Regions from separate parts of the Pseudarthrobacter sp. PvP090 genome, predicted to be linked through region 2. Evidence: riboswitches for the same ligand, from Rfam matches in the RefSeq annotation. Region 2 holds a riboswitch; each other region holds the start of a gene.
The links. Region 2 has a riboswitch for thiamine pyrophosphate ahead of ABIC21_RS14925 (bifunctional hydroxymethylpyrimidine kinase/phosphomethylpyrimidine kinase). Riboswitches for the same ligand answer to the same signal wherever they lie in the genome.
Positions count from the first base shown of each region.

Region 1 (2,253 bases), on a different contig from region 2:
CCGGGGCGCATCGCCAGGATGCCGGCGAGCGCCAGTCGCTGCTTCTGCCCGCCGGAGAGCGACGACGTCGGGTGGTCCAGCGGCAGCCGGCCGAGCCCGACGTCGTCGAGCGCTTCCGCTACCCGTGACCAGATATCCGCCGGTGGCACGGAGAGGTTCTCCGCGCCGAAGGCGACGTCGTCGCCGAGGCGCGAGAGCACCACCTGGGTCTCCGGGTCCTGCTGCATCAGCCCGGCCCGGCCGCGCCGGGACCGCGGCGGGGCACCGTCGATCAGCAGGCTGCCGGACTCGTCCGCGTCCTCGGCGTCCGACGCGGCGCCGGCTGCAGGGTCAGCGCCGCCCGTGGAGCTGTCGCCGAGCACCCCGGCCAGGGCGTGGAGCAGCGTGGACTTGCCGGCACCCGAGGGTCCCAGCAGCAGCACGCGCTCCCCGGGCCGGATGTCCAGGTCCAGGCCGCTGACGGCGGGCCGGGACCGGCCGGCGTGCCGCCAGCCCCAGCCGCGGGCGGTGACGCTGGCCGGGCGGACTGTATCGGAGGATGTCATGGTCAGTGTGCGGTCGTCAGGAGAAGACAGGCTCCGTGGCGGCCTTGCGGGAGGCAAAGGAACTCAGCACCCCGGTCCTGGCCAGGCCGCGGGTGGCGAGCCAGGAGAGCCCGCCGGCGATGACGGCGCCGGAGATGGCAGTGAAGATGATGTACGCGAGCTTGTCGCCGCCGGCGTAGGCGATGTTCCAGCCCCAAGGCATGAACGAATCATTCAGGCCGCAGAACAGGCCCGCCCCGGCTCCGGCCAGCAGGGACACCGGCAGGTTGAACTTCTTGTACATGAAGGCGGCGAAGACCAGTTCGGCGCCCAGGCCCTGCAGCAGGCCGGAGATGAGCACCGTGGTGCCGTACTGCGAGCCCATGATCAGCTCGCCGGTGGCGGCAACACCTTCGCAGAACAGCGCGGCACCCGGTTTGCGGATGATGAGCATGCCCAGGACCGCGGGGATCATCCAGCCGCCGGCGTAGAGCCCGGTGAGCGGCGGATAGAAAGCGTTGACGGGCGCGGAAATGAGGTTGGCGCCCTGGGACCAGGCCCAGAAGATCACGCCGCCGGCCACCGCGATCAACGCGGCCACCACAATGTCCACCACACGCCAGCTGCGGTTGGGTTTGGCGGGTGTCTTGGCGGGTTCGTTCTTGGCAGGTGTGTGCTTCGCTGATGTGTCAGTCATATCGTCCTCCTGAGGAACAGGAGGGGAGAGTGCCCCGGGTCCGCGGCTTCCGCCACAGCCCCGCGCACTCTGAGAACTCGACTCCCTTGCGCCGGTACTAACCGGATCAGGTTCGAGGGTCTGCGGCTGTCCGCACTCTCAGCGCCCACCTGTGGTTTCCCCGGAATTCTCCGGCGATGCCCGACGGCGGCGCTCCCCTGTCGTATCTAAATATCGCCCTTGTGGGCGTGGCCCAGTTTACACCCGTAACGGCTTGTTTTCCGGCGCCGGCCGTCACAATCCGCCGGCTTCGGCGCCGGTGACCCGCAACAGCCGGGTTGGTAGAGTCGCACAAAGCATGGAACGCCGGGCGCCGCGGCCTGCCGGCCAACCAACGGCGGCCACCTAACGGAAGCTGATTCATTTGACCAACTCACCAGTGTCTTCCCCCGACTACGACCCGGACTCCGCGGAACCGCAGCCGCACGGGTCCCTGGGTGCGCTCATCGGCCGCATCCTCGCCGAAATGGAGGAGCTGCAGTTCCGGTCGTTCAGCAAGGACGACGCCCTGGACCTTGGACTTCTCCTGGTGGAACTCGGCCGGCGGCGCTCCCACCCGATCGCCATCGACATCACCAAAGGTGAGCAGGTCCTGTTCCACGCGGCCCTGGCGGGCGCCACCCCGGACAACGAACGCTGGATCAGGGCCAAGCAGCGCACAGCCGTGCGGTACGAGGTCCCGTCGCTGCTGGTCGGCCTCCGGGCCCGCGCCGCCGGGGGACGGATCGAGGACAACGCCTGGTTCGACCAGCAGGAGTTCGCCGCGCACGGCGGCGCCTTCCCCATCTACCTGCGCGGCACCGGGATGGTCGCCACGGTCACGGTTTCGGGGCTGCCGCAGAAGGCCGATCATGAGCTGGTGGTCGAGGCCTTGACGGAGATCCTCGGCCGCTCCGCCGGGCCACAAACGTCAGGCTAGCCTGCCGCTGCTCCGGGGCGTCCGCGCGGCCAGCCGGATCAGCGCGAGCCCCACGGCCACGAACCAGACCCACA
Region 1 covers NZ_JBEPPO010000003.1:53,004-55,256, reverse strand. Annotated here, with positions in the region: gene ABIC21_RS03975 (ABC transporter ATP-binding protein) at 1-545, opposite strand, end outside; gene ABIC21_RS03970 (ECF transporter S component) at 562-1,221, opposite strand; TPP riboswitch at 1,287-1,430, opposite strand; gene ABIC21_RS03965 (heme-degrading domain-containing protein) at 1,625-2,179, shown strand; gene ABIC21_RS03960 (DUF4386 family protein) at 2,171-2,253, opposite strand, start outside.
Region 1: linked by a shared signal. The riboswitch ahead of ABIC21_RS03970 (ECF transporter S component) and the one ahead of ABIC21_RS14925 (bifunctional hydroxymethylpyrimidine kinase/phosphomethylpyrimidine kinase) in region 2 are both predicted to bind thiamine pyrophosphate.

Region 2 (2,253 bases):
GCCGCCGCCGCGGCAGGGGAGGCCAGGGCACGGACGAGCAGTCCGCCCCGGCAGCAGTCCACGCCGAGCCCACCGAGGCCGAGCGCCACGCCAAGGCCGAGGCCACCCGCGCCGCGCTGGCGAACATCGCCGCAGCGGCGCACGCCGCCCACCTGCACGACGGGGAGGCAGCCGCCGCCGACGCCGGGACCCGCCAGGCCGCCCTCGAGGCAGCCGTCGAGCTGGCCGCGACGGAGGAGGCTGCGGGACGTCCCGCCGCCGTGCTGACGTTCGGCGGCGAGCAGGTCGCCCTGCCGTTCGTGGAACACGCCGACGAGACAAGCGCGCCCTCGTTGACCCTGGATCTCCTGGCCGAGGCCTTCGCCCACCTGGGTGAAGCCGAGGCGGCACCGGCCGCGCAGTCGCCGGCAACGAAGGCTCCGGCCGCCCGGACCGCTACGGCCGCCCCGGCGCGCACGGGCGGAACCGGACCGGGACGCGCCCAGGCGCCGGGATCCCAGACCGAGGCGGAAGCCGAGGCGGGCACCTCCCGGGCCCGCCGCGGACGCCGCAACCGCAGCGCCAGCCGCGCCCAGGGTGCAGCCAACGAGACCTCGGTGGAACAGCGCCAGGAAACCCCGCAGGCCGCCGTTTCGGTGCATGAGGCCAAGGTCCCGGCAGCCACCACGCCGGCGGCCAGGCCTGCCGCCGGCGAGCCGATCATCCTCGGTGTCGGGGTTCCGGCTTCGGAGCTCTAACACCGGAACAGTTCAGCAAGGCCGCGGGTGCGGTCCGGACGGCGTAGCAATACGACCAGGTTCGGGCCGTGCCCGCGACTTCGTTAAGGGATGCGGCTAGGCTGGGTCCCTGACACGGGGTGCCGCGCATCGAGCCGGCTGAGATCCAGACCCGTTGAACCTGTCCGGTTAGCACCGGCGAAGGGATGTCTCTCTTGACCACCACCTCATCGTTTCTTCCGTGTGTCCCGGCCCCGGCGGCCCCCCGCATCCCGCGGGTGCTCGCGATCGCCGGCTCCGATCCCTCCGGCGGTGCCGGAATCCAGGCCGACCTCAAAAGCATTGCCGCGCACGGCGGCTACGGCATGGCGGCCATCACCGCCCTGACCGCGCAGAACACCCGCGGAGTCAGCGCCGTGCATGTCCCGCCGGCGGCGTTCCTCACGGCACAGCTGGACGCCCTCAGCGGGGACATCAGCATCGACGCCGTCAAGATCGGGATGCTGGGGGACGCCGCCGTGATCGACGCCGTCCGCACCTGGCTGGAGAAGGCCCGGCCCGCCGTCGTGGTCCTGGATCCCGTGATGGTCGCGACGAGCGGCGACCGGCTGCTGCAGGAGTCGGCCGAGGCGGCCCTGGAGGCGCTGTTGCCCTACGCCGACCTGATCACCCCCAACCTCGCCGAACTCGCCATCCTGCTCAAAGAACCCGCCGCCGGGAACTGGGCCGCGGCCCTGCAGCAGGGCAAGCGGCTCGCCGCCCGGACGGGGGCCACGGTCCTGGTGAAGGGCGGCCACCTCGACGACGGCGCCGGCTGCCCGGACGCGCTGGTCAACACTGGAGGACTCCTGGCCCAGGACGTCGTCGTGGTGCCGGGGGAGCGGGTGCCCACCCGCAACAGCCACGGCACCGGATGCTCGCTGTCCTCGGCGATGGCGACCGTACAGGCCCGGATCCTGGGACACGACGGGCGGGGGGACTGGGAAACCGTGCTCCGCAACGTCAAGCCCTGGCTGCAGGAGGCGCTGCGCACCTCGGCGGACCTCGACGTCGGCAACGGCAACGGGCCGGTCCATCATTTCCACCACGTCCAGCAGCACACGCAGGACCATGGCCAAACCGGCCGCGTCCCGGCCGAGGGGGCCTTCGCCGCCGCGCTCCGGGACGCGGCAGCCGCCGACCTCGAAGCGATCTACGGCCTGGACTTCATCAAGGCCCTGGCGGACGGGTCGCTGCCGGAGAAGGAGTTCGCCTACTACCTCGCCCAGGACGCCCTCTACCTCAATGGCTATTCCCGGGTCCTGGCTCGCGCCGCCGCAATCGCGCCCACGGAGGCCGAGCAGCTCTTCTGGGCCCGGTCCGCCCAGAACTGCCTCGAAGTCGAGTCGGAGCTGCACCGGACCTGGCTGAGTACCCGAACCGCCGACGGAACGCTGGGTCCGGTGACCAAGTCCTATGTGGACCATCTGCTGGCCGCCTCGGTCTCCGGCAGCTACGGGGTGCTCGTGGCCGCTGTGCTGCCGTGCTTCTGGCTCTA
Region 2 covers NZ_JBEPPO010000012.1:103,614-105,866, reverse strand. Annotated here, with positions in the region: gene ABIC21_RS14930 (Rne/Rng family ribonuclease) at 1-737, shown strand, start outside; TPP riboswitch at 843-940, shown strand; gene ABIC21_RS14925 (bifunctional hydroxymethylpyrimidine kinase/phosphomethylpyrimidine kinase) at 923-2,253, shown strand, end outside.

Region 3 (2,253 bases), on a different contig from region 2:
TGTGCGCGGCGTACCGGGGGAACTTGGCCCCGGCCTGCGCGGCGATGTCGGGGAACGTGGCGATGTTGATGAGGGTGGGCACGATCGGCACACCCTGTTCGACGAACCGCGGCAGGTGCCTGGGGAGCAGGCCCGTGGCGTGCTCGATGCAGTCGATCCCGGCGTCGAGCATGTCATCGAGTGTGCCCTCGGCGAAGCAGTGCGCCGTCACGCGGGCGCCTTCATCGTGGGCGGCCGCGACGGCGTCTTTCAGCGTCCCGGCCGGGAAGCTGGCGGCGAGGTCGCCGGCGTCGCGGTCGATCCAGTCCCCCACGAGCTTGACCCAGCCGTCGCCGGCGCGGGCCTGTTTGCGCACGGCCTCGACCAGGCCCTCGGGTTCAACCTCGACGGCGAAGCCCCGGAGGTAGCGCCGCGTCCGGGCGATGTGCCGGCCCGCACGGATGATGCGGGGCATGTCGGCGCGCCGCTGGAGCCAGCGGGTGTCATGCACGGCGCCGGCGTCGCGGACCAGCAGGGTGCCGGCGTCGCGGTCGGCCCGGGCCTGTTCTTCCGCGGCCGGCCCGGCCACGTCCCCGCCGGGGCCGAGGCCGATGTGGCAGTGCGCGTCGACCAGCCCGGGGATGACCCAGCCGTCCAGCACAAGGTCCGGCGCGGCGGCCGGACGGTCGAAGCTCAGCAGGCCGTCCACGGACCACAGGCCCTGGTGTTCTGTTTCGGGGCCGGTGAGGACGGTGCCGCTGAACTCGATGATGCGGGTCATGGCTTTAAGCCTAGACTGCGGCCCGGCCCCGGCGTCGTCACACGCGGCGGCCCACCGCACGGCCTGTGGTAGCTTCGTCTACGACCACACGGGTGCCCTTGCAGGGGCTGAGATCGGGCTGACGCAGCCTGCGACCGTTGAACCTGTCCGGGTAATGCCGGCGAAGGAAGTGAGTATTCCGTGACGACGCAATCGACACAGCACAGCCCTGTCCACAATGAAGCAGTCCTGGAAGTGCCACGACAAGATCAGCCTCCCGCACCCACCGAGTCGTTGACGTCCCATTCCCTGGCTTTCACCACGGACGCCGAACACGGCATCCGCGTTCCGGTGACGGAAATCGCGCTGGCAGACTCCCCCGGCGGCGCCGCCAATGCCCCGTTCCGCGTGTACCGCACCGCGGGCCCGGGCAGCGACCCGGTCCGCGGGCTGGAGCCGTTCCGCGCCCCCTGGATTGAGTCGCGGGGGGACACCGAACCCTACGACGGCCGGGGCCGGGATCTGCTCGACGACGGCAAGTCGGCAGTGCGACGGGGCGCAGCATCGGCCGAGTGGAGAGGCGGCCGCACAGTGCCTCGCCGCGCCGTCGGGGGCAGGACGGTCACGCAGATGCGGTACGCGCGGGAGGGGCTGATCACGCAGGAGATGCGGTTCGTCGCGCTGCGCGAGAACTGCGACGTCGAACTGGTCCGCTCCGAGGTAGCGGCAGGCCGTGCCATCATCCCCGGCAACGTCAACCACCCCGAATCCGAGCCGATGATCATCGGCAAGGCGTTCCTGGTGAAAATCAACGCCAATATCGGCAACTCGGCCGTGACCAGTTCCATCGCGGAGGAGGTCGATAAACTCCAGTGGGCCACCCAGTGGGGCGCGGACACCGTCATGGACCTCTCCACCGGGGACGACATCCACACGACGCGCGAATGGATCATCCGCAACTCCCCCGTGCCCATCGGCACGGTCCCGATCTACCAGGCGCTGGAGAAGGTCAACGGCGAGGCGAACGCCCTGACCTGGGAGATTTTCCGGGACACCGTGATCGAGCAGTGCGAGCAGGGGGTGGACTACATGACCATCCACGCCGGAGTGCTGCTGCGCTATGTGCCGCTGACGGCCAACCGGGTCACCGGCATCGTGTCCCGCGGCGGGGCGATCATGGCCGGCTGGTGCCTGGCCCACCACCAGGAGAACTTCCTGTACACCCACTTCGATGAGCTGTGCCGGATCTTCGCCCGCTACGACGTCGCGTTCTCGCTGGGTGACGGGCTGCGGCCCGGAGCGACCGCGGATGCCAACGACGCGGCGCAGTTCGCCGAGCTGGACACCCTGGCCGAGCTCACGCAGCGGGCCTGGGACTTCGATGTGCAGGTCATGGTGGAGGGGCCCGGGCATGTGCCGTTCCACCTCGTCCGGGAAAACGTGGAGCGCCAGCAGGAACTGTGCAAGGGCGCCCCGTTCTACACGCTGGGGCCGCTCGTCACCGATATTGCCCC
Region 3 covers NZ_JBEPPO010000006.1:30,113-32,365, forward strand. Annotated here, with positions in the region: gene ABIC21_RS08340 (amidohydrolase family protein) at 1-760, opposite strand, end outside; TPP riboswitch at 839-946, shown strand; gene thiC (phosphomethylpyrimidine synthase ThiC) at 995-2,253, shown strand, end outside.
Region 3: linked by a shared signal. The riboswitch ahead of thiC (phosphomethylpyrimidine synthase ThiC) and the one ahead of ABIC21_RS14925 (bifunctional hydroxymethylpyrimidine kinase/phosphomethylpyrimidine kinase) in region 2 are both predicted to bind thiamine pyrophosphate.